4 regions of the Thermoanaerobacterium sp. CMT5567-10 genome follow, and region 1 is predicted to be linked to each of the others. Evidence: riboswitches for the same ligand, from Rfam matches in the RefSeq annotation. Region 1 holds a riboswitch; each other region holds the start of a gene.

Region 1 (8,467 bases):
TTCTTTTATCATCTTGCCGCACAGTATGCAATTTGTCTTTGGTGGAAATAACAGATCGAGAAATATCATAGTGCATCCTTCCGTTCAACTATTTAACTTTTATATCGACATATTTTTAAATTTATTTAACTTCTATGAAAAATATTATCTATAAATAGAAATACTGCATGTATTTAACAATTAATTTTTTATCATGAATCTAAGCGCCTTTTTAAGTTTTGGCAAAAGGCCGGAGTATCTCTTTGATATAAGATTATTATCTATCATGTTTTTTAAATATTTTTCTTGTCCCACAATGACAACAAGTTTTTTTGCCCTTGTCACAGCCGTATACAAAAGATTCCTTGTTAAAAGCATTGGCGGGCCATAGCTCATTGGCATGATTACAGCCGGAAATTCGCTGCCTTGACTCTTATGAACAGTTACACAGTATGAGAGGCTTAATTCATCAATATCTGCAAAATCATAAGTAGCCTGCTTATCATCATCAAATAAAACAGTGAGTTCCTGTGCATCATTATCTATAGATTCAATGATTCCCATATCGCCATTAAAAACGCCTTCGCCTTTCTCATCCCCTTTTGTCCACTTCATCTTGTAATTATTCTTTATCTGCATGACTTTGTCCCCGACTCTGAAGGTAAAATCCTTCATTTGCCTTTCATTCAATCCTTTTTTTGGTGGATTGAGACATTTCTGCAGCTCGTTGTTGAGATTTATCACACCGATTAAGCCCTTTCTCATGGGACTTAAAACCTGTATGTCTGAAAAAGGATTAAAGCCGTAGGCCTCCGGCAGCCTCCTTTTGTTGAGATCCAGTATTATTTTCAATATTTCTTCTTGTGTAGCGGCATTTATAAAGAAAAAATCATTTTCTCTATCATTTAATACGGGATATTCACCATTGTTTATCTTATGCGCATTTACTACAATTAGACTTTCTTTACCCTGCCTGTATATTTTATTAAGCCTTATTACCTTAACTAAACCGCTATCTATTATATCCCTCAAAACATTGCCTGCTCCTACAGATGGCAACTGATCAACGTCTCCCACAAGTATCAATCTAGAGCTTAAGGGAATCGCCTTAAGCAAAGCATTCATCAACAATATGTCTATCATAGATGCTTCATCAATTATGATGACATCCTCAGACAATGGGTTTTTATCGTCTTTTGCAAATCCCCTGCCCTCTTCTTCCGTGTAAGAATATTCAAGGAGGCGGTGTATTGTCTTTGCTTCAAAGCTTGTAGCCTCAGTCATTCTTTTTGCAGCTCTACCCGTTGGAGCAGCCAGAGCAACTGATTTTCCAAATTTCATAAATAGCCTTATTATGAAATTTATTATCGTGGTTTTTCCTGTGCCAGGTCCTCCAGTTATTACAAGGATTGAATTTTTTACAGACTCTTCGACTGCAAGCCTCTGATTATCTGCAAGCTTAATACCCATATCAGCTTCTATCTTCGATATTTCGTTTTTTATATCGATGTCACCAGGATTCACATCTGTCAATGTCATATTCATTATCTTATCTGCTGTATTGTTTTCTGCCGTATAATATGGTATATAATAAACACCGTGAGATCCATCCTCAAATGTCTCAAACATTGCCTTGCCGCTCTGAGCCAAAAACACAAGGGAATCATTCACTTCCTCTTCAGATACATCAAGGAGTTTAGCCGTTTCCTTTGATAATAAGTCAAGAGGTACATATGTATGTCCATTTGCAGCGTACTGCATTAAAACGTATTTCGTCCCTGATGAAATTCTGTAGCTTGAATGTGCATCAACACCCATTGCAAAAGCGATTTTATCGGCAGTCCTAAATCCAATTCCAAATATCTCATCAGATAGCCTGTACGGGTTTTGCTTTATAAGATTTATTGAATCATCTCCATACTGTTTGTAAATTTTTATGGCATTTGTGGTAGATATACCGTACCCCTGCAAAAACACCATCACATCTCTTAAGCCTTTTTGCTTTTCGTAAGACTCAGTTATCATCTTGACTCGTTCTTCGCCTATACCCGGTATTTCCATTAACTTCTCAGGATGTGTTTCTATTATATTAAGTGAATCGAGTCCAAATTTTGAGACAACCTTCTTTGCCATAACAGGTCCTATGCCTCTTATAAGTCCTGATGAAAGGAATCTCTCCATGCCGTACAATGTTGATGGTGCTATCATTTCATACTTTGATACTTTTACCTGTTCCCCATAATCAGGGTGTGTCATCCATTCTCCTTCAATCTTTAAAGTCTCACCGATTCCCACGTACGGCATATAGCCCACAACAGTAATAGAATCTGTTTTAGAATTAAGCTCTAATACAGCATATCCATTTTGTTCGTTTTTAAATATTATCTCCTCAACCGTACCTACTATTTCCACCATTCTTATCCCTACTTTGCCTTATTCTATTAACATTGTATATTATTTTTAATTATATTTGAAGCACATATCACATTTTTTCAATTTTAAACTTTATCTTAACGATCTCTTCGTATAAAAGTGCTATATCTGCCTTTGTTGCAGGAAGATTGTACATGGCTTTGTCGTCATAATTTAACGAATCTAAATTAGCAAAAAACGTCTTCATCATAGAAGCATCTCTCATGTGTTTCTCTATTGATGCCTTCTTTTGATAAACTTTTATATTGCTTTCACCTACGTATATTAAACTAAATGATGCACACTCTTCTATCTTCCTTATTTTTTCATAACATATATATCCGTAAGCAGTGTCCTTTGCTACCTTAGGGATCCTCACCTTTAACTGTATCAAAGTAAAGTCACGAGCTAATGGAATTGGAAATGAATTTCTTATGCCAAGGCTTTTCGCATACTTTTCTCTTATAGCACTTAAGTCTACAGCATATCTTTTTAGCGTCTTATTTAAGCAACTTTTTACACTGCACTTTATATACGATACATTACCATCCAAGTCTATAAGTTCTGTTCCATTTCCGTATTCATCTATATAATAAGGTAAAATAGCAAGGTACACATCTGGCATCTCAACATTTCTCATCTCCATTACTCCTTTGTGCGAACTTATGTTTGTATTTATTATATAAGATAATTTTTCCAAAGTCAATAAATAATTATCAAGAATTAATCATAATTTTCTGATTTTTTTTTTTTTTTTTTTTTTTTTTTTTTTTTTTTTTTTTTTTTTTTTTTTTTTTTTGAATTTTATTACAACATATACATTTATTGACTGTTATCAAAATTTATAATATAATAGAAAATGTCGAAAAAAGGAGAAAAAGAATATGAATTATGATGAAGATAAACTTATATCGCATCTTTTGATGTCACTAAAAAACTATAATTATGAGACATACAAACACAGTCTAAGAGTTGCAAAATTATCTTTTAAGATTGCTAATATAATTAGATTGGAGCCAAAGGAACAGATATCAATATATAAAGGTGCACTTCTGCATGATATAGGCAAATTGATGATACCAATTAGCATTTTAGCAAAGCCAGACAAACTTACAGATGCAGAATACGATCTTATCAAATTGCATTCCAGTTACGGTGCAAATATGCTGGAAGTGCTGCCTCCACTTATGTATTTAATACCTGCTGTTTTATACCATCACGAAAGATTGGATGGCTCGGGGTACCCTTACGGTCTTAAGTTTATCCCATTAAGTGCTCAAATAGTAGCTATTTGTGACTCTTTTGATGCTATGACAAATAAAAGACTATACGCTTATAAAAAGGTAAAAAGCTTTAAGGAAGCAATTCAAGATTTAAGAGAATGCGGTACAAAATACAATCAGATGTTAGTTTCAGCGCTGGAAAATGTATTAAAAAACAGCAAATCATCTCTTGATAAAAATAATCATAATAAGGGAATTGCCATCTAATAGATTTTTTAAAATTATGTGTTATAATATTATTAGCGTAGCGTACACATTATTAATGCGGCTATAGATATATAAAAGTGCCGCAAGCCCGGAATTTTTCCGGGCTTAAAATTTATTTATTGAAAGCAAGTTTCTTTAGTATTTCTACTCTATCAGTTCTCTCCCATGTAAGGTCAAGGTCTGTTCTCCCAAAATGTCCGTATGCAGCAACTTGCCTATAAATAGGCCTTCTTAAATCAAGATCTCTTATGATTGCAGCAGGTCTTAAATCAAATACTTTCTTTACAATATCTGATATTTCGTCATCAGGAATCTTACCAGTGCCAAAAGTATCAATATTTACTTCTAATGGTGTAGCAACACCTATCGCATACGCCAGTTGAACCTCGCACTTGTCAGCAAGGCCAGCAGCAACAATATTTTTCGCAACATACCTTGCAGCGTATGCAGCAGATCTATCAACTTTTGACGGATCTTTGCCAGAAAAAGCTCCACCGCCATGCCTAGCATATCCGCCGTAAGTATCAACTATTATCTTTCTACCTGTAAGCCCACTGTCGCCTTGTGGCCCACCGACAACAAACCTTCCTGTCGGATTTACGTATATCTTCGTATCCTCATCAATTAGCTCTGGCGGAACAATTGGCTTTATGACATATTCTTTTACATCATTTTCTATCTTGTCATGGTCAACATCAGGTGAATGCTGTGTTGATACGACTATCGAGTCTACTCTCTTCGGAACATCGTCAATGTACTCTATTGTTACCTGTGTCTTTCCATCAGGCCTTAGATAATCTAATGTACCATTTTTTCTGACCTCTGCCAGTCTACGAGCAAGTCTATGAGCGAGCGATATAGGAAGTGGCATAAGCTCAGGAGTCTCTGTACATGCATATCCAAACATCATGCCTTGGTCCCCAGCACCTTGTTCTTCTAGGTCATCATGTGAAATACCTTTTTTTACTTCCAATGCTTTGTCAACTCCAAGCGCTATATCAGGAGACTGTTCATCAATAGATGTAAGAACAGAGCATGTACTTGCATCAAAACCATATTTTGCGCGAGTGTACCCTATCTCCTCTATGACTTTTCTTGCGACTTTAGGTATGTCCACATAACACTTGGTAGAAATTTCACCCATAACTAAAACCATTCCTGTTGTTACAGCCGTCTCACATGCTATCCTTGCATATGGATCATTTTTAAGTATTTCATCAACTATTGCATCAGATATTTGGTCACAAATTTTATCTGGATGTCCTTCAGTTACAGATTCTGAAGTAAAATATTTTTTCATTTATATCCTCCTTTTTATCTCATAAAAGACCTTAAACAAAATAAAACCTCTCCAAAAGAAGAGGCACAATCACCCTCATCTTTCAGAAGTTACCTTCTGCGAGAATTAGCACCTTGTCATAAAGACAGGTTGCCGGGCTTCATAGGGCTCCTCCCTCCACCTCTCTTGATAAGAGTTTTCGTTATTTAACTTAAAATATAATAACACAGTATATTTAAGAAGTCAACTTAAAAAATTTTAGTCTGCACGTAAAAAGTGCTTGAGTACCCTAGTTTTGCAGCAAAATTTTATGTAGCGTAACCCGGAACCAGCAATTTTACTAACGATTCCGGGTAAAATTTTTTTAAATTTTTGTCATATTTTGGTTGCGGATTATTATGGATTGTGGTATAATATAGTTATATTGAATTTTATTGGGGGAGTTTAATGTGTATTTAAAGAAAAGCAAACGTAGTTCCGGAAGAATATACTTATCTATTGCAGATGGATATCGCGATAAAGAAAGAGGGCATACAAGGACTGTTACTATTAAATCCCTTGGATACCTCGATGAACTTCAAAAACAATACGATGATCCTATCGCTTTTTTTGAACAAAAGGTTAAAGAATTGAATGAACAAAAAGCCATGAAAAAGGCTCCAATTGCTCTTAATTTTTCTCCTAATGAAAGACTTTTGGTTAATACGGATAACCGTAAAAACTTTGGCTATGCTGCATTTAGTAAGATTTATCATGAGCTTGAATTGGATAAATTTTTGAAAAACAGGCAGCGTCATTCAAAAGAAGAGTATGATGCTAATGCTATTATGAAACTTCTCGTATTTTCACGCTTATTGTATCCTGCTTCAAAGAAAAAGACTTATGAGAATAGAGATATATTCTTTGAGAGGTCTGATTTTTCTTTGGATGATATCTACAGATGTTTATCTTTTTTCAATAAGCATAGTGATGCTTTGCAACTTTGGGTTCATGAGCATATTAAGTCTTTATATGAACGAAATACTAATCTAGTTTATTACGATGTTACCAATTATTATTTTGAAATTGATGAACAAGATGAATTGCGTAAAAAAGGCGTTTCTAAAGAACATAGACCAGATCCAATTGTGCAGATGGGATTATTTATGGACACCAATGGTATACCTATTACATATAAACTTTTTCCTGGTAATGCTCTAGATAAAACTACACTTATGCCTATGTTAAGGAAAATACAACATGATTATTCTTTGGGAAGAATTATTGTAGTTGCTGATAAAGGCATCATTACTGGCGATAACATTTGGTATACTTTATCTGCTGGTAATGGTTATGTATTTAGCTATTCTGTTCGTTGTGCGGATAAGGAATTTAAGAAATATGTCCTTGACGAAAATGGATATACATACAGAGGAGATAGCTTCAAGATAAAATCCAGACTTTATCCAAGAGAAATATTAGTAACCACCACTAAAGGCAAAAAAATGAAAAAGGTAGTTGATGAAAAACAGGTTATTTTCTATAGTGAAGAGTATGCCTTAAAAGCAAAATATGAACGAGCTGCTACAATAGAGAAAGCAAAAGACCTAATTAAAAATCCAGCAAAATACAATAAAGCTACATCTTACGGTGCTTCCAAATATGTAAAGAATCTCATTTTTGATGAAGAAACTGGCGAAATATTAGAAAGTGCTCATCAACACTTAGCATTTGATGAGGAAAAACTAAAAGAAGAAGAAAGATTTGATGGATACTATGCAATAGTTACTAGCGAATACAAAGAATCTGATGATAAAATTATTGAAATGTACCGTGGCCTTTGGAAAATAGAAGAATCTTTTAAAATAACTAAAAGTGATATCGAAAGCAGACCGGTGTATTTATCACTAAAAGAGCATATTGATGCTCATTTTCTGATATGCTTTATATCACTTGTAATTGTGAGGATACTTGAATATAGATTAAATGGAAAATATTCTGTTTCAGCTATACTTGAGAGTCTAGCAAAAGCATCCTGCAGTTACATACAAGAAAATTATTACCTGTTTGATTTTAATAATGATGTTCTTGAAGATATAGGTAAAGAATTAGGTATTGATTTTGGGAAAAAGATTATGACATTAGGAGAGATTAAAAAAATTTTAGGAGAAGTAAAAAAATGACATTTCCACTACAACTTATTGACAAAAACAGAAAGCCCGAAAGCCTTCATTTTAAAGGGCTTATGGGCTTTTTTTATCCTTTTTTGCTGCAAAAGTCAGGATATAATAACACAGTATATTTAAGAAGTCAACTTAAAAAATTTTAGTCTGCACGTAAAAAGTGCTTGAGTATTCCCAAGCACTAATAAATTAACTATATATGAATAATGAAGGGGTTATTTTTGCCTTTTAGAATTCAACAAACTTATCTCTTGATACACCACATACAGGGCATTTTTCTGGTGCTGTATCAATTGCAGTATAGCCACATACTGGGCAAATATAAACTTTAGAAATATTTATGTCTTCATTTTTCAATGCTGCAGCTTTTGCATCTGTGTACATCTTTGCATGTAATTTTTCAGCTTCCAGCGCTCCATGAAAACTTCTGTCTGCAGATTTCTCTTCTTGTAAATCTGCAACAGCTCTATATGCAGGATACATCTCTTCTACCTCAAACGTCTCACCTGCTATAGCTTTGTCAAGATTTGCTACAGTATCTCCAATCTCTCCTAATGTCCTATAGTGATTTGTAGCGTGAACCAGTTCTGCGTACGATATAGCTCTAAAAAGCTTCGCTATGTTTGGTTTGCCTTCCTTCTCTGCAACATCAGCAAATATTTGGTACCTCATATGTGCCTGGCTTTCACCAGCGTAAGCATCACTTAGATTTTTTGTCGTCATTTCTCTCATTTCAAATCTCCTCCTTAATTTTTTTAATCTAATACTTTATCCCCCGGTTTCCAGCCGACAGGACAAGCATGGCCTGTTTGAAGTGCGTTAAGCACTCTTAGTATTTCATCGACATTTCTGCCGATTACTGGCTCATGTACAACTTCATAATCAATAATTCCATCTGGGTTAATGATAAATGCTGCTCTTAAAGCAATACCAGCATCTTCAATAAGTATACCATACTGTTTGGTGACTTCTTTATTGTAATCAGATAAAAGCGGAAAATCGACTCCCCCAAGGCTTTCTATCCACGCCTTATGGGAATAAACGCTATCTGTGTTTATGCCTAATAACTCAGCATTAAGTTTGTCAAATTCAGGCTTCATCCTATTAAACTCTGGTATCTCAGTAGAACATACGGACGAAAAGTC
Region 2 (8,467 bases), 1.4 Mb from region 1:
TGCCGATTATCCACAGCACTGTGTAAAAGGAACTGATGAAAGCTCTATCGTTGAAGAACTTTTAGAGATAATAAAAGGACAGCCACAGATATATGAGAAAAATTCACTAAATGTGTTTTTTGGTGGAGAATTTGACGATGGGAACTCGTTTTTAAAAAAGATAATCAGCATGCTTAAAGAAGGAAAGTCTACTTTTATCATCGTTGGAAATTGCACCGATTTATGTGTATATCAGACAGCAATTTCTATAAAGATGGTTGCAAATGCCAACAATTTAAGTGTTAATGTCATTGTGCCAGAAAATTGTGTTGAGACTTATGATATAAGTGTAAAAACTGCTGAGAGGCTTAAAATTATTCCACACGATGGTGATTTGACACATGTGATGTTTTTATATCATATGAAGCTTAATGGTATAAACATTGTTAAAGAATTGTTGGAAGAATAATACAAATCAATATAGTAATGGTTATGTTAAGAGCTCTTTTAAACGTCTAAAGAGCTCTTTTTGTTAATAAATATTTATGAGATATTTATATTTTATTTATATGTTGTAATGCTTTTGTAATATTGATAATATATAATGGATTAAAGAAAAAAGGTTATTTATGAGATATATTGAAAAATTTTGTAATATTTTGAATTTTATTCAAAAATATAACATTATAACATTTGATATACATATTATTTATGCTAAGATAAGGGAATCAGACTATAGGAGGGGATCTCGATGCCAAGGCCTTTAAACAGCAATGTGAGATATATGGCAGGGCTTGATGGCCTTCGTGCAATAGCCGTGCTTGCTGTCATAGGGTACCATCTCAATTTAAGCTTTATGCAGGGGGGATTTTTGGGTGTCAGCATATTTTTTGTTTTGTCTGGGTATTTGATAACAAATATAATTTCTGCTGAATGGGAAAGAAGCGGCAAAGTAGATTTAAAAAATTTTTGGCTGCGAAGAATGCTCCGATTATTTCCTGCACTTTTTATAATGGTAGTTTTGGTGGTTTGCTATGTTACATTATTTGATCCTGGAAGGCTAGCATCTATAAAAGGTGATGCAATAACAAGCATATTGTATATTAACAACTGGTGGCTGATTTTTCACAAAGTTTCCTATTTTGCAAAATTTGGTCCTCCATCTACGTTTGGGAATTTATGGTCATTAGCTGTGGAAGGTCAGTTCTACCTTATATGGCCTCTTGTTTTGATTATTTTATTTAAATATTTGAAGAAAAAAAGATATATTGTGTTTTTGACTTTACTGCTATCTGTAGCATCTGCTTTGGCTATGGGAATGCTGTATGAGCCTGGTATGGATCCCAGCCGTGTTTATTATGGGACTGACACACGTGCTTTTGGGCTGCTTTTAGGATCGGCTTTAGCATTGATTTTACCAAGTGATAAGCTTTCAAACAATATTTCAAGAAATAAGAGGTTGATTTTGGATGTAATTGGATTTTTATCAATATTAGTAATTTTCATAATGTTTGTCTATGTTAATCAATATGATACTTTTGTATACAGAGGTGGAATGTTTTTATTATCTATAGTAGCTGCGGTTACAATAGCGATATCAGCACATCAAGAGAGTTTATTAGGTAAGGCATTGGGATGTTTTCCCTTAAGATGGCTTGGTGCAAGGTCTTATGGTGTATATCTTTGGTATTTTCCTGTACTCATTTTGACTACTCCAGCAGTTGATACAGAAGGTATAAATCCAATACGGGCAGTACTTCAGATATTTTTGATTATACTTATATCTGCCTTGTCATGGAGATATATAGAAGATCCTATTAGGCATGGTGCACTTAAAAGAATGATTCAGGATATAAAATCTTTAAGGCTTAGAAAAGGGAAAATATTCCTTCAATTTAAAACATCCGTGTTAGTTATAGTATCTACAGTTTTAGTGTCTATATTTATAGCAGGAATGAGCGGGATAATGCCTGCTAATGCGTCAGTATCTTTAAACTCCAGTGGAGGTGGAAATGGCAAAAATGTTTCACCATCTTATGTAGAAAATAGCGATGTTACAAGTGATGGTATTGTACAAGAAGACAGTTCTAATATACCAGATAATAGGAGGGATATAAAATATTATCCATATAAAGGTGGAAAGGCGGACTCAAGTGTAGAGTCAAATGATAGTGGTCAAACTGATGTTAAGATTCAGGACGGGAAAGGGATAACGATTATTGGTGATTCTATATTGATCGATACGAAGCCTTATTTGGAAGAAATGCTGCCCGGAATTACAATAGATGGTAAAGTGGGACGCCAGATGTATCAGGCGAAAGATGTCGTAAAATCTCTTAAGGCAAAGGGAAAAATCAGCGATACTCTGATAGTTGAGTTAGGTACAAATGGACCTTTTACAGAAGATCAACTGCTGTCCCTTTTAAAAGCTGCAGAACCTGTAAAACATATAATATTAGTGAATGTGCGTGTTCCTCGACCATGGGAAAGCGTGGTAAATAAAACATTAAATAAAGTATCTTCTGAATATCCGCATACAACATTGATTGATTGGTATAAAGCAAGTTATGGCCATGATTCATTCTTTTCACCAGATGCAGTACATCTGGAGCCTTCTGGAGCAAAATACTTTGCTTCACTTATAGCAAAGACGATAAAAGACAACAATACAGATAGCAATTAAATAATGAATAAATAAAGGCTGCACTTTTTGCAGCCTTTTTAGCTTTTTAAGACTTTTCGTACTTCATCCAATTTTACTGAATTTTTGTATTTCATATAAATATAGAATGGTATTCCGCACATAAGCATTATGAATCCGTACATGACTGTCTCGGCTCCAGATCCGTATATTGTCCATATTGCGTAAATGAAGCCTAAAAGCGGCACAAATGAATTTTTGATGAAGCTTAGTACATTTACCTTCTTATCTCTTTTTATGAGAAGCATGATTTCAGATGCTGCCGTAAAAGCGTAAACAGGCAAGAAAGAAAGCGTAGCCAGCAATATTATGAACGTAAAGGCTGAGACTAAAGACTTTGTATAGTTCATCAACAACAGCAGATTAACCAGTACAGAACCTATAATCAACGAAACATGAGGTGTTTTGTATTTTGGATGTACTTTAGCAAAGATTTCAGGAAACAATCCATCTTTTCCTGCCGCATACGCAACACGGGCTGTTGATAAAAGCCATCCAACCGTCGTGCCAAGAACGCTTATTACAGAGCCAACAATAATTACAGTTGCTATGTTTTTACCTAAAAACTGTTTAAGTATGTCAGCAATTGGAGAAGCACTTTTTGCAAGTTCGTTTTGAGGCATTGCACCCATCGCAGAGAGATTTATAGCTAGATACATTACTACTGCGATTAATATGCCAAAAATCGTGCTTAACTTCACATTTCTTTCAGGGTTTTTGATTTCTTCAGCAGTTATCGACGCAGTTTCAAGTCCTACAAATGCCCATAATGTGGAAGTAGCTGCTGCAGACAGTGTATTTATGCCCTTTCCTGCTGGAAACAAAGGTAAAACATTGCTTGTTTTGAAATGCACTGCAGACACAATTATGAAAAATAAAAAAAGGCATACTTCAAAGACAGTTATGGTTGTTTGTGTCGAGCCAGCTCTTTTTACACCTATTATATTTATTATTGTAAAAATCCACAAAATAGCGCTTGTGTATAAAAAAGCTGCTAGGTGGCTTTGAGATAAAATTGGAAATAGAGCACTTGAGTAGCTTGCAACTGCTATGACTACAGCGGCATTTCCGATCCAAGAACCATTCCAGTAAAGCCATGCATTTATAAAACCTATAAAGTCGCCAAAAGCTAATTTTGAGTACTCATACGGACCACCAGCCTTTGGAATCTTTGAGCCTAGGTTTGCAAATGACAATGCTAAAAGGATTGACCCTATGCCTGTAATGAGCCATGCAAGTATTGTTGCACCGGGACCGGACTTTGATGCTAATGTAGCTGGAAGCATAAATATGCCAGATCCCATCATGTTGCCTGTCACTAATGCTGTCGCAATAAATAAGCCTATGTCTTTTTTGAGCTTTTGTGTTTTCTCCATATATATGATTCCTTTCTATAAATTTTTAAAATAGCATAATTAAATTAGCACAGAGCAGTAAAAAAGTCAATGAATAATTTTGCAGGATATATATAAAAATATGCAGGAATAGAAGATTATCGACATCTCTATTCCTGCACAAATATATTGTCTATTCAATGGAGTTTATGTCATACGGCGTTTTTTGATATACGTAGTAATTTAACCAGTTTGAAAAGAGCAGGTTTGCATGGCTTCTCCACTTTACAATTGGTTCATTGTTGGGGTCATCTCCCGGGAAATAATGTTTTGGTATTTTTATCGGTATGCCTTTTTTTAAGTCTCTTTCGTATTCCGATTTCAGTGTCAATGGATCGTATTCAGAGTGGCCTGTGACAAATATTTGTCTGCCATTTTTTGCGCTTATTATATATAGCCCTGCTTCATTTGATTCAGCAAGTATTTCAAGGTCATCAACTAATTGGATATCTTCCTTTCTTACTTCTGTGTACCTGGAATGGGGAGCATAAAATTCGTCGTCAAAACCTCGCAGTAAATCGACATTTTTTTGGATACTTTATGCAGAAATACGCCGAACATTTTCTCTTTTAAAGGGTATTTAGGAATGCCATAATGGTAATAAAGACCAGCTTGAGCACCCCAGCAAATATGAAATGTAGAGTACACATTGTGTTTACTCCATTCCATTATCTCTTTAAGCTCATGCCAGTAATCAACATCCGAAAAGTCCAAGGTTTCTACCGGTGCTCCTGTTATAATAAGTCCATCAAATTTTTCGTATTTTATATCATCAAATGTTTTGTAAAAAGTTTCCAAATACTCTGGTGCAGTGTTTTTAGGTTTATGAGAGGCAGTATATAGAAATGTTAAATCTATCTGCAAGGGATTATTGCTAAGAAGTCTTAATAGCTGTGTTTCTGTGACGCTTTTTGTAGGCATTAAGTTTAAGATTGCGATTTTTAGTGGCCGTATGTCTTGATGAATCGCTCTTTCTTCGGCCATCACAAATATGTTTTCCTTTGCTAAAATATCAATTGCAGGTAGTCCGTCAGGTATTTTTATTGGCATTTTTGTACCTCCTTAAGCGTAAAATAAAAACGCCTCCTGAGAAGAGGCGTAAATACTCACATCTTCTCATCTCCCAAAGCTAAACGCTTTGCAGGAATTAGCACCATTTTCATAAAAATATGACGGTTGCCGGGTTTCACAGGGCCAGTCCCTCCACCACTCTTGATGAGTTTTGAATTTATAATATTAAATTGTTAAATTAATTATATATTCGTTAATTGTTAATGTCAATAACAAGTTAACTTGCTCTTTATTTTTCCTTCATTTATTCATTTATCTGTGCGGTTATGTATATTTCTATTGTCGTACTTACTACAATGTGTTTTACTTTTAAAGATACTTTTTTATTCTCAATAGATAGAATTCGACCATCGAATATGTTAAAAATTAAATCTGGATTAATTTTTTCGACTTGCTTTCCATAAATATCTTTCAACTTTTCATTAACATATTTTTCAACTTCTATTCTGATTTTACTGTCACTATTAGAAACATAAGGTTTTATATCAGTTACTACTCTATACGATTGATTCTTTAATGATTCATTCAATTTTTCTATTTTTTCATTTAGTGCTGCATTGTTTAATTTATATGCATCTCTTTCAAATGATATTTTTTCGATCACGATGCCATTTACCACATTTACAATTGATCCCCCTATAATTACACCTATTAAAAAGACACTTACGAATGATGTGATTTTATTCATTTGAATTCACCTATTATGCAGGTAATCAATTTAAATCCGGAATAAGAACCTAGAAAAGCACCAGAAAGAATTAATCCTTGTTTTGCTAGCTGTGTAAATTCACCGCTAAAACCAATTTCAAGACCTCTTATTGTAGTAAAAGATCCTCCAAGCCCCACCAGTATAGCCCAAAGTCTTATATCTTTCAGTATGGAATTAATTATTTTTATGGGAGACTCAAATATGAAAAGGGATGAAAGAGAGCCTAAAATAGTACCACCAACGACTACACCAAGGGATGTAAAATATGGTATGAAAAAAATTCTGAATACTTTTATTAACATAAAACCACCTCATATATTTATATGCTTATCAAATTTAAAATATCTGATGTGCAACTTTTATTTGTTAAGCATTGCAATTATAATTTAATATAGAGGTGAAAAAAATGTATGATGTAATTATCATTGGCGGCGGACCTGCAGGATCTACATTAGCTAGAAAATTATCAACTCAAGGATATAGAGCTTTATTGATAGAAAAGCATACTATACCGAGATATAAAGCGTGCGGCGGTGGAATAACGCCAAGGTGCTATAAAATGTTAGATCTTGATATAAGTGATTATGTGGAGGATACCACATATAAGATTGCTTTTAAATTTCCAAACAATAAATCAGTAGTCCTAGAGACTGAAAAACCTATCATATATCAAGTGGATAGAACTAAATTTGATAAATATTTAATAGACAAAGCGAATGAAATGGGATGTGAAATACATGATGGAGAAACGGTTTTTGATTTTTACAACAATGACAAAGAAGTTGTTGTTGTGACAGACAAAGGCGAATATGAAACAAGGATATTAGTAGGTGCGGATGGAATAAACAGTACTGTGGCACATAAAGCAAATTTATTAAACGGCAAAAAAGGTATTGCACTTGAAGCAGAAATATACGTTGATAATAGCGATGTTGAAAGATTAAAGGGAGAAGTTGTGGTAGACTTTAATGCTATAAAATACGGCTACGGCTGGGTATTTCCCAAAAAAGATAGATTGTCTATCGGCGTTGGAACTTTTTTAAGTAAAACATCAAAAATAAAGGAAAATCTTTCTAATATGATTGACGAAATTGTAGTTGGCAATGTAGAAGAATGCAAAATATACGGGCATCAACTGTCATTTCAGAATGGAAGAAATGGGACATTTAACAATGATAAAATAATGCTAATTGGAGATGCCACAAGGCTTGCCGATCCATTTACAGGTGAGGGAATATACAATGCTTTGCTTACTGCAAATATATCATTTGACGTTATAAAAAAGCATTTCAATGGAGAATGCGAACTTGACGAATATACTCTTAGGCTTAATAGAGAAGTTGTGCCTGACATAAGATGGGCATACAGATTAGCGCAATTTACTTACAATAATATGGACTTCATAGAAAAATCAGTAAGATATTTTCCAAATGTGCTATCATACTTTGTAGATATAATGATGGGGGATAATAATTATATGAATTTTAAGATAAAAGTTCCATTGTATGCACTGGGTATAATGAAATCTAAGACGAAAATGAAAGTAGAAAGAGATGTGAACATAAAATAGTTGACATCAAGATGCAGTTAAATTAAACTATGTATAGGTAATACCCCTAATGAGTATATGAAAGGAGAGTTTAAATATGAGTTTATTTGGTCCAAAAGGCGAGACTACAACGATTGATGTAAGGGGAATGTCATGCAATCATTGCAAAATGACTGTAGAGAAAGCCTTAAAAGCACTTGATGGAGTATCAAAAGCGACAGTAGACTTAGATAAAGCCAATGTCACTGTAACATACGATCCCAAAAAAGTTACAATAGATAACATGAAAAAAGCAATTATTGATGCAGGATATGAAGCTTAAAATATTATAATTGTTTTATTTATGTTTAACCGCTAATGCGGTTATTTTTTTATATTTACTGTATAATAAAATTAAAAATATTATTTACAAAACTTATTAATTGATATATAATAAATACATAAAATCCAATCGGAATACTTAAAATTAAAAGGAGAGGATAAAATGTCAAAAATAGCAAAAAATCTTACGGATCTAATAGGTAATACACCGCTGCTGGAGCTGTCTAATTACAACCAAGAAAACAATCTTAAAGCAAGATTAATTGCAAAATTGGAGTACTTTAACCCATTAAGCAGTGTAAAGGACAGAATTGGATATGCTATGATTAAGGACGCAGAGGAAAAAGGATTAATAAATAAAGACACTGTGATAATTGAAGCGACAAGTGGCAATACAGGTATCGCATTGGCTTTTGTTTCTGCAGCGAAGAAGTATAAGTTAATCTTGACTATGCCTGAGACTATGAGCGTTGAAAGAAGAAATTTACTTAAAGCACTAGGAGCAGAAATAGTATTGACACCGGGTCCTGAAGGCATGTCTGGGGCTGTAAAAAAAGCTGAAGAGTTAGCAAAGCAGTATGGAAATGCATTTATACCACAGCAGTTTAAAAATCCTGTTAACCCTGAAATACACAGGAAGACCACTGCTGAAGAGATATGGAGAGATACGGATGGAAATGTAGATATATTTGTCGCAGGCGTTGGTACAGGCGGAACAATAACAGGTGTCGGTGAAGTTTTGA
Region 3 (8,467 bases), 100 kb from region 1:
AAGCGAATTTGGATATAAAGATTTTGACGATATGATAATAAAAAACGAAGATTTTAGTGAATTGGCTTATAGCTATAAGTTAAGATAGATAAATTCAGAAAAATTCCTCCCATTTAAAACCTCCGGCTATGCCGGATGTTTTTGTTTTATGAAACTTCATATCTATTAACGCCTTTTTCTATAACATAGATGCTACTCTTTGGGACAATATAGGATGCATTTGTTTTTTTGCAGTCTATTTTGATGAAATCGCTGCCGATTTCAGAAACTGTACCTTCAATTACATTTGATTGTGTATATATTTTAATGTATTGATTTTTAAGTCTATTGAACTCATCTTCAAGGCAACAGTCATATTTGTATTTGCCTTTTTTTGAATTTTCTTCTATATAAGATAATAGCAGTGCTAGAAGAAGCTGTGATAAAAAATCTTCCAATTTTTCCATCTCATATCAACTCCTAAAATAAACCTATTTCATTATATTAAAATCATTTAATAATGTAACTGGCAATTTACGAAGAAAAATGCTAAAATAATATATATCAATTTGCAAAGAGGTGACACGATGGATATTAAGGTTGAAAGCTTTAAATTAGATCATAGAACTGTAAAGGCACCGTATGTTAGAAAAGCAGGTATTTTAGTTGGTCCTAATGGAGATGTTGTAACAAAATACGATGTAAGATTGACACAGCCAAATGTTGATTCAATACCTACAGGAGGTATGCATACTTTAGAGCACTTGTTTGCGACGTATTTTAGAGATTATATGGACGATATAATAGACATTTCGCCTATGGGCTGCAGGACTGGATTCTATCTCACAAAATTTGGTGACACACATGTCGATGAAATAAAGGATGTATTAAAGAAGGTTTTAAAAAGAGTCTTGGAAACAAAAGAAGAAGATGTCCCTGCGACAAACGAGATACAATGCGGAAACTACAGAGATCACTCGCTGTTTACAGCAAAAGAATACGCAAAGTCTGTTTTAGAGAAACTTTAAGCAGTAATATATAAATAAAACCGCGAATAAACTATTGTGAGGTGTCTTATATGCACAATAGATCTTTTGTTCGCGGTGCTTTTATATTGACAATAGCCAATGTTATTGATAGGGCTATTGGGTTTGTCTTTAGGATTATTCTTTCAAATTTGCTTGGTTCAGAAGGCACAGGAATATATCAAATAGCGCTTCCAATCTACTTCGTAGCTATCACATTCATAACATCAGGTATTACCGCAGTTACGTCCCGGTTTGTATCTGAAGAAAGAGCGAAAGGAAATAGGAAAAATATTTTTAGCATAATGGAAGTATCATTTTTTATCGTTATTTTTATGGGAATTGTAATTTCATCTGTCATATTTTTTAATGCTAAGTACATATCTGATAACTTGCTACATGAACCGAGAGCATATCTATCTATATTAGTTTTTACACCTGTATTAATAATCGTGTCTTCATCTTCGATATTTAAAGGTTTTTTTCAAGGGTTAATAAATATGATTCCAGCTTCTGTATCTGAAGTAGTGGAGCAGATTGTAAGAGTGTCTTTGACATTGTATTTATTCAGTATATTAACTGACATAAAATTAGAGTATGCTGCTACAATAGCTGTAGTGGGTATTGCTGCTGGTGAGGTAACAAGTTTTCTTATGTATATATTCTATTATAGACGTGAATTGAGCTATATAAAAGAAGAAATGCCAGATGAAGGTAAGATATGGGACAAATTAGACATCGCCAAAACGATAATAAAGACATCCTTTCCTATTACAATTTCTAGAATGATAGTAAATATACTTGACCTTTTTGAATCTCTTATCATACCATCCAGATTGATAAAGTCTGGTTTGACGCACAAAGAAGCAATATCAGAGTTTGGTAAACTTTCAGGAATGGCTTATCCACTTGCATATATGCCTGCAGTAATAACCATGAGTTTATCTGTTACTGTATTGCCTGCTGTCTCTGAAGCTGCATCTTTAAAAAAGTGGGACACAGTGAGATTGCGCATAAATCAAGCAATAGGGTACACTACAATGATAGCAATACCGGCTATTATATTGTTTCTTACGTTACCTGAAGAGATAGCTTCTTTGCTTTATCCAAATAGTCCTGGTGTAGGAGCACTAGTAAAAGTAATTGCTGCAGGAAGCATCTTTGCATATCTGGAATCTATTGTTACTAGCATATTAAATGGACTTGGAATGCAAAATGTAGTCCTGAAAAATTCTGTTATCTGGACCGTTATTTCAGTAATAGCTATGTATGTCCTAATTCCGATACCTAGTTTAAGACTATTTGGATATATATACGGTTTTATATTTGCGGATATTCTTGTGTTCATATTAAATTTTAGAGTATTAGCTAAGGTAACAGGCCTTACAGTTGACTATAACAATTGGTTTTTTAAACCACTTATATCTGCGCTTATAATGAGCATAGCTGATACAATTATGTATTTTAACTTGATAATGGTAATATCTAATAAATGGATCGTAATGTTTATTACTGTATCATCTGGATTAGCCTTGTATCTTTTGGTAAGTTATATTATAAGACTGCCATATTTGAATGATTTAAACAAGTTAATATTTTCAAGGAGTAAATGAAAGATTTAATTTATAGCAAAAAATAAACCCGTGAGACACGGGCTTTTATTTACTAAGATTTCAAAATGCTGGTACTATAGCACCTTTGTACTTGTCTTCTATGAATTTTTTGACTTCCTCGGAATTTAAAGCTTTTGCTAATTTTTGTATAGCAGCGTCATTCTGATTGTCAGGTCTTACAACCAATACATTAGCATACGGTGAATCTTTGTCTTCCATGAAAATTGCATCTTTTAATGGATTTAAATTTGCCTCTAATGCAAAGTTTGTATTTATTATTGCTAAATCTACGTCTTGAAGTGTCCTTGGCAGTTGAGGTGCTTCAAGCTCTACAATTTTTAAATGTTTAGGATTATCGACAATATCTCTGGGAGTTTGTGTTAGTCCATTTGAATCCTTCAATTTTATTAAACCCTCTTTTTGTAACAGCAACAATGCTCTTCCTTCATTTGTAGCATCATTTGGGATTGCCACTGTTGCGCCGTCTTTTATTTCATCTTTCGATTTTATCTTTTTTGAATAAGCTCCCATTGGTTCTACGTGTACTTTGACTAAAGGAACTAACTTTACATTTTTTTTCTTCTCGAAATCCTCTAAATACGGGACGTGTTGGAAGAAATTGGCGTCGATTTGTTTATCGGCCAATGCCGTATTAGGAGTTACATAGTCAGTAAATTCTTTTATTTCGAGATCTACTCCTTCTTTTGCTAAAATTGGCTTTACTACATTAAGTATTTCTGCGTGAGGATTTGGGGTTGCCCCTACAACTATTTTTGTCATTTTGTCTGAATTATTACCTGCATTTGAGCTGGTCTCATTATTATTTGATTTAGTGCAGCCTACAATGGCGAATGATAATGTCAATATTAATGTAATCAATAATATTATTTTTTTCATCTATACCATCCTTTCATCTTTTATCAACCTTTTTTGCCAGGTAGTTTCCTAATCTTTGTACGATTTCTACAAAGACGATTAAAACGATTATTGTTGCAATAAGTACATCTGTTTCATATCTTTGATATCCATACCTTATAGCTAGATCTCCAAGTCCACCTCCTCCGATAGCACCTGCCATAGCAGAATATCCCAAAATATTTATGATTGTAAGAGTTACACCCAATATCAGTGATGGTAGTGACTCTGGTATCATGACTTTAAATATTATCTGAGGTATTGTTGCACCAACAGATATTGATGCTTCTATGACACCCCAATCAACTTCTTTTAGAGATGACTCAATTACTCTTGCTACAAAAGGGGCAGCCGCAACTGACAGAGGTACTATTGCTGCTGTTGGTCCAATTGTAGTACCTACTATAAGCCTTGAAAGTGGGAAAATCGCAATTATAAGAATTATAAATGGTACTGATCTCATAATGTTAATGATGGTACCCAATATGTGGTTTAGTTTGATGTTTTCAGATAAATGGCCTTTATCTGTTATTACAAGTATTATTCCTAGCGGTAGACCTATTATTACAGAAAAAAGGGTAGAGAAAAATACCATATACAGTGATTCCCACAAAGGCTGCTCCATAAGCTGCCATAAGTTTATTAAGTATTGTATTGTGTTACTAAATGATACCATTTTTAAGCACCTCTATTCTAAGGCTGTTTTTTTCTAAAAATTTTATTGCATCTTTTATAGAACTTGGATCTCCATTAATCTTTATAAGGAGATTTCCTATTTGAGAGTTCTGGACTCTTTCTATATTTCCAGAAATTATATTTACATCAACATTAAACTTTTTTATCATATGTGATATTACAGGCTCGTTGCTACTGCTACCAAAGAATGACAGACGCAATATTTCTTCATTTGGATTCTTGTCGTCTATGAGGATGTCAGGAGGAAGCTCTGCTATCATATCTTTTAAAAATCTTTTCGACGTTTCTGTAGAAGGATTGGAAAAAATGTCTATTACATTTCCTTCTTCGATGATAACGCCATTTTCTAAAACAGCGACTCTATCACATAAGTTTCTTATGACTGACATTTCATGTGTTATGACGACTATTGTTATACCGTATTGTTTGTTTATGTTTCTAAGTAAGTTTAATATTGATTCTGTCGTAGTCGGGTCCAATGCAGATGTCGCTTCATCTGATAAGATTATATCGGGGTTGTTGGCAAGCGCCCTTGCTATGCCGACTCTTTGTTTTTGACCACCAGATAGTTGTGAAGGATATGCGTATTTCTTGTCTTTAAGATCCACAACTTCAAGCAGTTCATTTACACGCTTTTTTATAACAGAATCTTTAGCTTTTGAGATTCTTAAAGGAAAAGCTATGTTTTCATACACTGTAGAGTTCATTAAAAGATTGAAATGCTGAAATATCATGCCAATCTTTTTTCTCATTTCACGAAGTTCTTTTGGGCTTAACTTTGTCATTTCAGTACCATTTATGGAAATGCTTCCGGTTGTAGGCTTTTCAAGCATGTTTATGCACCTAATCAACGATGATTTGCCTGCACCGCTTAAGCCCATTATGCCGTATATTTCTCCATCATTTATTGTTAAATTGATGTCTTTGAGTGCAACTACATCTTTTCCATTTGTGTTGTAGACTTTACTTAGATTTTTAATTGATATCAAAATATTTCACCCTCTTTATGAAAAGTTGGAACGTCAAAAATGCAATAAAAAAAACCTCCCAATGAAAGAGGTTAGTTCCTCTCTCATCTCTCAGCATTAAAGCCGCAGGAATTGGCACCATTGCACTTTCGTGCCGGTTGCCGGGTTTCATCGGGCCAGTCCCTCCACCTCTCTGGATAAGAGAATAATTTCATTTTAAATTGTTAAAATGATTATATAGGATTAAAAATGAAAAGTCAAGCAAAATTTTCATGTCCGGAGATATTAAATTTATGTCATTCTAATATTGACACAGTGCTTACAAGTTTATGTTGAATTATGAGAATAATTGCTTATAATATAAATGTAAGATAAGTTAACTTATTAATAATTTGTCATAGACGAAAGGACAAAATCTTATGAAAGAACTAAGTGGGCGCCAACTAGAGATTTTAAAAAAAGTTATGTCAAAAGAGATGTACAGCTTAGACGATATCGTCGCTAATTATAAATTAAGCAAAAGAACAATTTATAGAGAGATAAATGCCATAAATGAATACATCAAAGATTATAACTTAAAGTTAAAAAACAATGAAGGTGTTTTGACAGTAGATGGTAGCGACAGCGATATAGAGAAATTTAATTTTGATGTTATAGGTTATCGTCCTAGTGTAGATGCTGAGAAAAGGCGAAAATTAATTCTATCAGAGCTACTACAAATGAAAGAGCCTGTTAAGCTGGAGTATTTTGCAAGAGAGTACAATGTCACAACTGCTACAATTAGCTATGACATAAAAGAAATAGATAAATGGCTAAGTAGGCAAAATGTCACAATTGTGACTAAGCCAGGTGTGGGCATATATGTAAAAGGCGATGAAAGAAATATAAGGAAGGCTATAATAAATTTTCTCTATGACAATGTTGAGACGAAGGACTTAATGGAATTTTTAAATAGAGGGTACAATAATATAAACAGATTAAGTGAGGACATCAATGACAGGCTATTGCGACTTATCGATTATGACACAGTTTTGAAGATAGAGAAAGCTATACAAAGATTAGAGAAATCACTGGACTACGAGCTGGCTGAAAGCTCTTATATGGGGCTTACAGTTCACTTGGCATTGGCGTTAAAGAGAATAAAAGAAGGCGAAAAGATCAAAATAGGTAATGAAAGCCTTTTTGAACTTAAAAAATCAGATGAGTACAGATTTGCAGAAATGCTTGCAAAATATTTGGAAGAAGAATTTGATGTCTTTATTCCTGAAGATGAAATCGGTTATATAACAATTCATCTTCAAGGTGCCAGATATAGAGCAAACACTGAAGATGTAAATGACGAATTTGTAAATGAAGTTTTATACGAGATGATAGATGTTGCTGAAAGAGTATTTGGCACAAGTTTTAGAGATGATTCAATGCTTTTAAGTGGTTTAAAGACTCATTTAAGACCTACGATTTTTAGACTAAGGATGGGCCTTGCAATAAGGAATCCCCTTATAAGCGATATAAAAGATAGGTATAGTGCACTGTTTGAAAGGTGCATATCAATTGCAAATGTATTGAAGAATAAGCTTGATGTTGATGTTCCAGATGATGAGATTGGCTATATTGCGATGCATTTTGGAGCAGCTATAGCAAGGAAAAATGACAAAACGAAAAGGCATAATATTCTAGTGGTATGTGCAAGTGGAATAGGAACATCCAGAATGCTTCTATCAAAGCTTCAGATGTTTCCGCAGTTAAACATTGTAGATACTGTTTCAAGCCTTAGAGTAAAAGATTTTAAAGATAGAGATGATATTGACTTAATTGTATCTACTATACCTCTTGACATAAAGGACAAAAAAACGGTAATTGTCAATCCATTACTTTTAGACGATGACGTCAAAAAGTTAAAAGAGGCATTAAATACAGACTTCATAATGGATTTTTCCAGCAGAAAGGCAGAAGGCGATAAGTATAAAGAGCTTTTGCACATAGCCGAATATGGCAAAAGAATTATTGAATTGTGCAGCTCTCTTAAGTTTAAAGATATATTTGGGAAAAACTCAAAGACGATTATTGATTCTCTTTTAGATGATTTTGTTAATACGGGTGATTTAGACAAAGAAAAAATTGATTCAATAAAAGAGAAGCTTTTGGGAAGAGAGAGCCTTGGCAAGATTATTCTTCCTGGCAAAGGATTTGTGATCTACCATTGTACAGCATCTAGTTTAAATAAACCAATCATCATTTTTGGAAAAGTAAAAAGCGAAGTTAGAATGAAAAATTTAATCAATGATTATGAAATCATTAAGACAGCTTTTCTAATGGTTGCACCTGATAATGACAAGATGTGGATAGAGATACTTGGCGATTTAAGTGTTTCGTTTATAGAAAGCAAAGATCTTGTTGAAAAGCTGAATAGTACAAGCAATCTCGACGAAGCTAAAGAAATAGTGCAGAGGGCATTGATGGAAAAGTATTATGATGAGATTAAAAGGAATCTTGTAGGTGATTAAAATGTTTAGTATTTCATTAAAACAGCGAAAGATATTTTATGTGATGTTGTCTTTGGTGTGGATTATAACAGCAGCGTATTCCATGGTAAATGATACATTCACACATGGTATAGAAATTCTTTTATTTGGTGCATTTTTCATTGGAGGAATTGCACTTGTTCAAGGGTATATGATAAGAATGCTTAAAATGTATGATAAAAATTTAAAAAAAGGGATAAATAACAACAAAAAAAGCCATAAAAATAATCATAAAAGGAGGTAATGAATATGGCTATACATGGTGTTATATTATGCAGTTGGGGGGCTACATCAAGCGCATTAGCAAAAAAAGTCACAGATGAAGCAAAAAAGCAAGGTTTGGACGTAACAGTTGATGCAGGTGGAACAGGTGAATTTAAGAAAAAAGCTGAAGGATACGATGTTGCTCTTTTAGAGCCGCAGGTAAGACATTTAAAAAAGGAAGTAGAGACAATCGCAGAAAAGTATAACATTCCTGTAGACATTGTTGATATGCAGGCTTTTGCGCTTATGGATGCAAAAAAGATATTAAACCAGATTATAGAGCTTGCTAAAAAATCTGGTAAAGAAGCATAGGAGGTAATATAGATGAACGACAGACTTACAAATAACTGGTTTATGAAGTGGATGGAATCATCGTTGATGCCTGTGCTGGCAAGAATAGCACAGAATGTCATTCTTCAATCAATAAGGGATGCTTTTTCTAGTTTTGCATTACCAGTTATATTGACAGGTTCATTGTTTTTGAT
Region 4 (8,467 bases), 690 kb from region 1:
AGTAAAGTATAATACACAAAAAATATTCTGATATTTAAAATTTGTGTAAAGTTTTTTTTTATATTGTCGAAAATATTAGTAGTGATTTTAACTGCTTAGGGAGGTATTTATGTTTAAAAGTTATCGCAGCCGATTGTTTGCAATAATATTCGGAGTTTCGCTTTTTGTGTACCTTCTTTCATTTGTACACATTATAAAAGGGATTGGAAATAACATAATTACATCTATTTTAATTTTGCTTATTTCAGTTTTTATAGCAATGAGAGAATCGAAATACATGTCATATCCTCTGGAAAAATTAAATGAATGTGTTAAAAGAATTACAAATGGTGAATACGATTATAATATTGACATAGATGTAACAGAAGAATTTGCAGAGTTATCAAAAAATTTTAACAAAATGTCTTCTAAGTTAAAGTCGAATTATGAAGAGCTAAAAAAAGAATCTCAGGAGTTAATTAAAAAGAATAATGAATTGCAAGACCTTTATATGGAGCTTGAAGCGTCATATGAGCAGATGGAGGCTGTTACAAATGAACTTGAAGCATCAGAATCAAGGTATAGAACATTGGTTGATAATATGTCGGATATTCTTTGGTTTACCGACAAAGAGTACAATATAGAGTTTATAAATAACAGATCTTTAAAATTTTTAGATTATTTACCTGATGAAATGATAGGTAAAAAAATTTTTGAATACATTGATGATGATGATAAAAAATTAATGGAAGATTTAATGACCAGAAAAATAAATATGGCAGAAATAAAATTCAAAAAAAGAGACGGCTCAACAATTTTGACTGAGACTAGAGTTAAGACAGTGAAAAATAGTGAGGGTGAATTGCTAGGAATTCAAGGATTGTCCAGAGATATAACCGATTATTGCACTGCAAAAAAAGAGATACTGGAGAGAAATAGGCAAATTCTTGCTATAGGAAATGTGACACAATTGTTGACTAAAAATTTAGCGCCCCGTGATATACTTTATTCTATAGCAGAAAAAATATCAACAATATTGTCTTCTCCATTGTGTACCATAAGAACTGTCAATGAATCAGGGAATTTGGAGCTTATGGTGGCAGCAGGGGAATTAAAAGATATGCCTCTTCTAAAAGAGCTTTCTTTGACAACTGATGAAAATGTTAAGCTTCTTGTATCAAAGGAAATTACGATTTTAGATGCGAATAAATTTCCAGCAGATTACGTTTTGTTAAAAAGACTTAAACAATTAAATGTCAAGAATATAATTTCTGTTCCGCTAATATCGAAAGACAAGGCTGTAGGAACATTAAATATATTAACTACATCAAGATTAGCGAATGATATAAGCTTATTGCGATCTGTTGCTGATAGTGTATCTATTGCTATAGAAAATGCCAATCTCTACGATAATTTAAGAAATTGGTATCTAAGAACAATTGATGCATTGGCATATGCGGTTGAAGCAAAAGACAGATATACTAAAGGCCATTCTTTGAGAGTTTCAAAATATGCAGCAATTATAGGTGAAAGCATGGGGCTTCCAAAGGATGAAATAGAGAAGTTAAAAATTGCTGGCATATTACATGATATAGGTAAAATTGGAATATCAGATAAAATACTCACAAAACCTGGAAAACTTACAAAAGAAGAATATGATAAGATTAAACAGCATCCTAGTATATCGAAGAAAATTTTGGAACCTATAGGGCTGTCGAAAGATATAATAGATGGAATAGAAAAACACCATGAAAGGTACGACGGAAAAGGCTATCCATTTGGGCTTGATGATGATAACATACCATTGATTGCTGCAATACTGTGTGTTGCAGATTCATTTGATGCAATGACATCTGATAGATCATACAGAAAAGGGATGCCTTTTGACGAAGCCGTAAATGAATTATTAAAGTATAAAGGAACGCAATTCAATCCGCGGGTGGTAGATAGTGTGATATCTATTTATATGAGAGACAGAAAAAAGATTGAAAGAATCAAAAGAGAAATTGAGATAGCTAACTAAAAAGGATATAGAAAAGTATCCTTTTTTTTGTTACAATTAAATAAATGAGGTGTTTTTTATGTATCAGTCATTATACAGAAAATACAGACCTCGAAATTTTAGTGAGGTTTTAGGACAGAATCATATTGTTAGAACGTTAAGAAATCAGATAAAGACGGGAAGAATAGGACACGCTTATCTTTTTTGTGGGACTAGAGGCACAGGCAAAACCAGTGTTGCCAAGATTTTTGCAAAAGCAGTCAATTGTCCTAACAGTGTAGAAGGTGAGCCTTGCAATAGATGCCAAATATGTGAATCTGCAAACAACAATTCCCTTATAGATATAATAGAGATAGATGCAGCCTCAAATAACAGCGTTGATGATGTAAGAGAACTTAGAGACAATATAATATATGCACCATCTATATGTAAGTACAAAGTGTATATTATCGATGAGGTTCATATGCTATCAGGAAGTGCTTTTAATGCGCTTTTAAAAACGTTGGAGGAGCCGCCATCACATGCTATATTTATATTAGCTACTACAGAGCCAAACAAAATACCTGCAACTATTTTGTCAAGGTGTCAGAGATTTGATTTTAAAAGGATACCATCAAGAGTCATTTCACAAAATATAGAGAAGATTGCAAAAGACAGCAACATAAGCATAGAAAATAGAGCTATTGCGATGATTGCCCGTCATGGAAATGGCTCTATGAGAGATGCCATAAGCATACTTGAACAGTGTGTGTCATACAATGATGTTTTAACGTATGATGATGTATGTGACATTCTTGGTACTGTAAATGATGATACATTATACACTCTTGTAAAAAGCATAAATGATAGAAATGCAAAGGAAGTCATAAATCAGATAGATAAATTGATGCTTTATGGCATAGATGTAAGCAATTTGATCAAAGCGATGCTTTCATTTTTGAGGGACGTTGTTATTTACAAAACATGCGGTACAGAGTCCGAAGAAATATTAGAAACAGAGATAAACGATAAAATATTGAAGGCGTCGGAATTTGATATGTCGTTTTTGTCTAATGCCATAGAAAAATTGATAGATTTACAAGGGAAAATTAGATACGCGCAATCACCAAGAATATTATTTGAAATAACAGTATTGAAGCTTATAAATCCTGAAATATCACCTGATATAGACAGCATTTTAGATAGGATTAAGAAACTGGAAAGTAGATTGAATAACGTTAAAGTAGCATTTAATGGAGAAAATGATGATGGTATTATATCGAAAAAAGATGTAGTAAAATCCGAAAAGGGTGTTGAAGATGATAAAGTTGCTGCAGATGAAATAAAAAAAGAGCACATAGAAATTACTGAGAGTGCAGATAAAAGCGATAAAATCGATGTAAATGAAGTCTTTAATAAAGTATTGAATATAATAAAAAAAGATAGACCTATGATTTTTTCTTTTTTGAGTTTAGGCAAACCGTATTTGAAAGACGGTAATTTTATGATAGAATATCCAAAGGAGCATGAATTCTACAAAGATGAACTGAATAAAGTTGAAAATAAAGATTATATTAAAGATGTTATTAAGAAATTCACTGGAAAAGATTATATAGTGAACGTAGTAGTCAAAAAAAATGAAGATGACGAGTTGATTGAAGCGGTAAAAAAATATTTTGGCGATGTAGAAATTATAGATTAATTTATCACTACCCAGCCAAAATCAGCATATAAATAGGAAGAGAACACTAAATATTAATAGGAGGTATTGTGAATGGCAAAAGGAGGATTTCCTGGCGGTTTTAACATGAACAACATGATAAAACAGGCGCAACAGATGCAAGAGCAAATGAAGAAAGTGCAGGAAGAGCTTGAAAACAAGACGGTTGAAGAGTCTGCAGGCGGTGGAGCTGTAAAGGTAGTAGCCAATGGAAGAAAAGAATTGATCAGTATAAAGATTGATCCTGCCGTTGTTGATAAGGACGATGTGGAGATGCTAGAAGACCTAGTCTTAGCAGCAGTAAATCAGGCTTTAAGAAGTGCTGAACACATGATTGCAGAGGAAATGGGAAAAATTACAGGAGGCTTTAATATACCAGGCTTATTTTGAGGTGAATTAATTGATGAATGTTTATTCGAGGTCATTGTCAAGGCTTATTGATGAATTATCAAGACTTCCAGGTATTGGACGAAAAACAGCACAAAGACTTGCATTTTACATCTTGGATATGCCAAAAGATGACGTTATTAATTTATCTAATGCTATATTGGAGGCAAAAAACAATTTAAAATACTGCAACAAGTGTTATAATTTCACTGATAGCGATTTATGCAATATCTGTAGCGATGAAACCAGAGATTCATCTACTATTTGTGTGGTATCTGATCCGAAAGATGTAGTAGCTATGGAGAAAACAAGGGAGTATCGTGGTTTATACCATGTGCTGCATGGTGTAATTTCACCCATGGACGGTATAGGACCAGAAGATATAAAGATAAAAGAATTGCTAGAAAGGATTAATAATAACGACATAAAAGAGATTATTTTAGCGACAAATCCCGATATAGAAGGCGAAGCGACTGCTATGTACATTGCAAAACTTATAAAACCTTTTGGCATAAAAGTGACGAGGATAGCACATGGTGTACCTGTTGGTGGTGACCTCGAATATACTGATTCTGTTACTTTATCGAGGGCATTGGAAGGTAGAAGGGAAATGTAAATTTACAAAAATTAAATTCATATCAAAGTACCATAAAAATCATGGTAATAAGGAAAGAAAAGTTTCTTTCAAGCCATGATTTTTTTGTTCAGAATCAAGGAAATAATAATTAAGGAATATTGCTGAACACTTTTTTAATCAACTTTCAAGGAGAATTTTAAAATACAAGATACCAGAATTAAAAGAATGCTTGACTATAATAGTGTAAAGTGATAATATATTCATTAATAAATTTAAAAGAGAATATTGGAATCCTCTTATCAAGAGTGGTGGAGGGACTGGCCCGATGAAACCCGGCAACCGGCATTTATTTACGCTTGGTGCCAAATCCTGCAGGAAATACCTGAGAGATGAGAGGAGCGGCGTATTTTGGCCCTCTTCTCATTGAAGAGGGCCAAAAATTTTTAGGAGGTATGCCACATGGAATTTAAGATTGGATTGCTGGGATTTGGAACAGTAGGAAGCGGAGTCTATAAAATAGTCACATCAAGAAAACAGCATATAAAACAAAAAACGGGGTTTTATCCTGAAATAAAAAAAATACTAGTGAAGCATCCTGATAAACCGAGAAATATTAATGGTATAGATGAAATACTAACAATTGATGCTAACGAAATCTTGTGTGATAGCGAAATAAGTGCAATAATTGAAGTAATGGGAGGAGTTGATCCTGCTTACGATTACGTGAAAAAGGCGTTAATTTCTAAGAAGCATGTTATTACTGCAAACAAAGAGTTGATGGCAAAATATGGAGGCGAGCTTAGAAAAATGGCAGATGAAAATGGTGTATTTTTGAAATTTGAGGCAAGTGTTGCTGGAGCAATACCTGTTATACATCAGATTGAGAGACTCAAAATAACCGATGAAATAAATTTTGTGGGAGGAATAATAAACGGTACGACAAACTACATATTGACACAGATAATAGAAAAGGGAATGAAATATGATGAAGCACTTGCAGCTGCTCAAAAGCGAGGGTATGCGGAAAGCAATCCGGATTACGATATAAAAGGATTCGATGCTCTGTATAAGCTTGTGATTCTCATAAAAAAAGCATTTGATGTTGATGTTTCTGTTAATTCAATAATGAGATATGGTATAAATGAAATAAAATATGATGATATATATTATGCCGGAAAATGGGGATATAAAATTAAACCATTTGCATGGGCTAAATACGAGAAAGGCAATGTCTATGGGAGTGTAGAGCCTATACTAATAGAAGCTAACAATATTTTAGCAAGTGTTGGCGATGTAAACAATGCTGTTATACTGAGAGGAGATGGTTTCAAAGAGCTTATTTTTATTGGAAAAGGTGCAGGACAAATGCCTACAGGGGATTCAGTTGTTGCAGATTTAATAGATATACTATTGAATTACGGCATAAAAACAAATCGTACGGCAAAACATATTTCAGTTTTTAACGGTAGTTTTACAGATGTATTTTATATAAGACTTAAACTCTTTTACAAGTTTAATATAAAAAATATTTTAAAATTTTTTACTGATAATGGTGCTTCGTTTAAAGAGTCTGTTTATGATGGCAATACTTTTGCGGCAGTTTTCAAGCTTTTTGATAATGATATAAACAGGTTTATAGAAAGTTTAGAAAATAAAAAAATGAGTACGATAGAGAGTCTCTTCAAGGTGTTGTATAACGGCAATGAAGAGGATATTAGACATGTTAACACAATAGAAAGTGAAGTTATATAAAAAATTAGGCAAAATAGAATGTATATCATTATGAAATATTTACTTTAAAAACAAATCTGTGATATAATTGTTGTTGTAAGGTGATGGAGCTCACCTTTAAATGCATCGAAGCTGATGGCTCCTATTGGGTATACTAACTCAATAGGAGCTTATTTGTTACTATCTTATGAAAATGGAGGGCAATCTTCATGGAATACATCTATATAGGAATTGGCGGTTTTTTCGGTGCAATTTTGAGATATTTGATTTCGAGCTATTATCAAAGTATATTGCATACAGTATTTCCAATTGAGACATTCTTTATAAATATTTTTGGCTCATTTTTATTAAGTTATATATCAAATTTAACGCTTGAAGAATTTAAGGTTAATTTTAATATTAGATTGGCAATTACGACTGGGTTCATCGGTGCCTTTACTACATTTTCAACATTCACTAAAGAAACAATGGATCTATTGAGGAATGGAAGAATTGCAGTAGCTTTGATATATGTATTGCTATCGATATTTATTGGATTTATCATGTCATTTATAGGGTTTGAATTGGGAGATAAAACAGCAAAAATATTAAAAGGACGTGAAGAAAATTGATGTCAAATATTTTTTTAGTAGGTTTAGGAGGAGTTTTCGGTGCAATTTCAAGGTATGAGATATCTAGGCATATTAAGGAAAACAGAGAGTTTGTGGTGCCTATTGAAACATTTGTGGTCAATGTATTAGGTGCATTTCTCTTGAATGTTTTGTCAAACCCTAAGATTGTACATTTTTTTGATAATGATGTTAAGTTGTTTATTATGACAGGATTTATTGGAGCGTTTACCACTTATTCTACCTTTTCACATGAAACGATACACCTTCTTCGCCAAAAGCACTATGCACACGCTTTTTTATACTCTGCGTCCACCGTCATTGTTGGTCTTATCGGAGCTTATTTAGGATATTATATTGGAAATCTATTTTAAATATTGTAGTATAATATTGATGATACGAGAAGGGATGGTTCTTTTGTTATTAGATTATTTTAAATTACTGTCAGCGTTATCGCTATCACTGGACATCCTTGAGAGAAGAAATTTTGGGCATGCTCGCAAAGTTGCATATGTTGCCATAAGATTGGCAAGAAATTTAAATATAAAAAGAGATGAAGAGTATAAAATATTTTATTCTGCTTTTCTCCATGACATAGGCAAAAGTGACGTATATGAAGATTTTTATTCAAACAACACATGGGTGCATTCATTGAGAGGAAGCGATATGGTAAAAGACATGCCTAGAGGACATGAATTTTCTGATATTATAAAGTATCATCACGAAAACTGGGATGGAAGCGGATACTTTCATATTAATGGAAATTCTATACCATTTGAAGCTCAGATAATATATTTGGCAGATCAATTTGATGTGAAATACAATACAGTGTCTATAACAATGAATGAATACAGGACAAGAAAACATATAGAAAAATGGTTAAATGATAAATCAGGGAAATCATTCAACCCAATAATTGTAAACGCATTAAAAGATCTAATGAAACAGGAAAAGTTCTGGCTCGATTATGAACATTATGACACGTTTGATGTTTTAAGACCTTATATATCCAATGAAACAATGATAGTTGACATAGATGATCTAAGCAAAATTGCACGGGTATTTTCGAATATAATTGATAACAAAAGCCACTTTACTTACAAGCATTCAAAAGGCATATCAGAAGTTGCATATAAAGCAGCTTTGATATCGGGGTATGACGAGATGACGGCAAAAAAGGTAAAGATCGCTGGACTGCTGCATGACTTAGGCAAATTGGCTATCCCAAATGAAATACTGGATAAATCTGATAAATTAACCGAAGAAGAATTTATGATAATAAAGTCCCATACATATTATACTAAGAAAATATTAATGGAAATAGGTGGCATTGATGATATAGCAGAGTGGGCTGCAAATCATCATGAAAAATTAGATGGTTCTGGATATCCTGAAGGACTTACTGGAGAAGACCTTGATGACATTTCAAGGCTTATGGCGGTATGCGATATGTACCAAGCTCTGACAGAAGATAGGCCGTATAG

Evidence for each region. A riboswitch is a leader RNA that binds a small molecule or an ion and turns the genes downstream of it on or off. The one in region 1 is predicted to bind S-adenosylmethionine.
Region 2: it holds a riboswitch for S-adenosylmethionine, as region 1 does, so the genes downstream of both, metA (homoserine O-succinyltransferase) here and metK (methionine adenosyltransferase) in region 1, are expected to answer to the same signal.
Region 3: it holds a riboswitch for S-adenosylmethionine, as region 1 does, so the genes downstream of both, Q2T46_RS12170 (methionine ABC transporter ATP-binding protein) here and metK (methionine adenosyltransferase) in region 1, are expected to answer to the same signal.
Region 4: it holds a riboswitch for S-adenosylmethionine, as region 1 does, so the genes downstream of both, Q2T46_RS08310 (homoserine dehydrogenase) here and metK (methionine adenosyltransferase) in region 1, are expected to answer to the same signal.

What each region holds. Positions count from the first base shown of each region.
Region 1 is NZ_CP130558.2:2,295,235-2,303,701, reverse strand. It holds gene Q2T46_RS11635 (ComF family protein) at 1-69, opposite strand, end outside; gene Q2T46_RS11630 (ATP-dependent RecD-like DNA helicase) at 181-2,394, opposite strand; gene Q2T46_RS11625 (hypothetical protein) at 2,462-3,031, opposite strand; gene Q2T46_RS11620 (HD-GYP domain-containing protein) at 3,276-3,881, shown strand; gene metK (methionine adenosyltransferase) at 3,994-5,181, opposite strand; SAM riboswitch class I at 5,254-5,356, opposite strand; gene Q2T46_RS11610 (IS1634 family transposase) at 5,610-7,322, shown strand; gene Q2T46_RS11605 (rubrerythrin family protein) at 7,551-8,054, opposite strand; gene Q2T46_RS11600 (peroxiredoxin) at 8,078-8,467, opposite strand, start outside.
Region 2 is NZ_CP130558.2:864,709-873,175, reverse strand. It holds gene Q2T46_RS04545 (cysteine hydrolase family protein) at 1-448, shown strand, start outside; gene Q2T46_RS04540 (acyltransferase family protein) at 731-2,662, shown strand; gene Q2T46_RS04535 (APC family permease) at 2,701-4,056, opposite strand; partial or broken gene metA (homoserine O-succinyltransferase) at 4,208-5,124, opposite strand; SAM riboswitch class I at 5,188-5,296, opposite strand; gene Q2T46_RS04525 (hypothetical protein) at 5,390-5,833, opposite strand; gene Q2T46_RS04520 (YtrH family sporulation protein) at 5,830-6,156, opposite strand; gene Q2T46_RS04515 (geranylgeranyl reductase family protein) at 6,261-7,424, shown strand; gene copZ (copper chaperone CopZ) at 7,501-7,725, shown strand; gene cysK (cysteine synthase A) at 7,888-8,467, shown strand, end outside.
Region 3 is NZ_CP130558.2:2,396,192-2,404,658, forward strand. It holds gene Q2T46_RS12140 (hypothetical protein) at 1-88, shown strand, start outside; gene Q2T46_RS12145 (hypothetical protein) at 147-446, opposite strand; gene Q2T46_RS12150 (S-ribosylhomocysteine lyase) at 567-1,007, shown strand; gene spoVB (stage V sporulation protein B) at 1,058-2,617, shown strand; gene Q2T46_RS12160 (MetQ/NlpA family ABC transporter substrate-binding protein) at 2,678-3,514, opposite strand; gene Q2T46_RS12165 (methionine ABC transporter permease) at 3,528-4,208, opposite strand; gene Q2T46_RS12170 (methionine ABC transporter ATP-binding protein) at 4,195-5,217, opposite strand; SAM riboswitch class I at 5,298-5,400, opposite strand; gene Q2T46_RS12175 (BglG family transcription antiterminator) at 5,616-7,700, shown strand; gene Q2T46_RS12180 (hypothetical protein) at 7,783-7,962, shown strand; gene Q2T46_RS12185 (PTS sugar transporter subunit IIB) at 7,968-8,294, shown strand; gene Q2T46_RS12190 (PTS sugar transporter subunit IIC) at 8,307-8,467, shown strand, end outside.
Region 4 is NZ_CP130558.2:1,602,695-1,611,161, reverse strand. It holds gene Q2T46_RS08330 (HD domain-containing phosphohydrolase) at 110-2,002, shown strand; gene dnaX (DNA polymerase III subunit gamma/tau) at 2,061-3,662, shown strand; gene Q2T46_RS08320 (YbaB/EbfC family nucleoid-associated protein) at 3,735-4,070, shown strand; gene recR (recombination mediator RecR) at 4,084-4,683, shown strand; SAM riboswitch class I at 4,938-5,040, shown strand; gene Q2T46_RS08310 (homoserine dehydrogenase) at 5,104-6,396, shown strand; fluoride riboswitch at 6,467-6,527, shown strand; gene crcB (fluoride efflux transporter CrcB) at 6,585-6,986, shown strand; gene crcB (fluoride efflux transporter CrcB) at 6,986-7,357, shown strand; gene Q2T46_RS08295 (HD-GYP domain-containing protein) at 7,401-8,467, shown strand, end outside.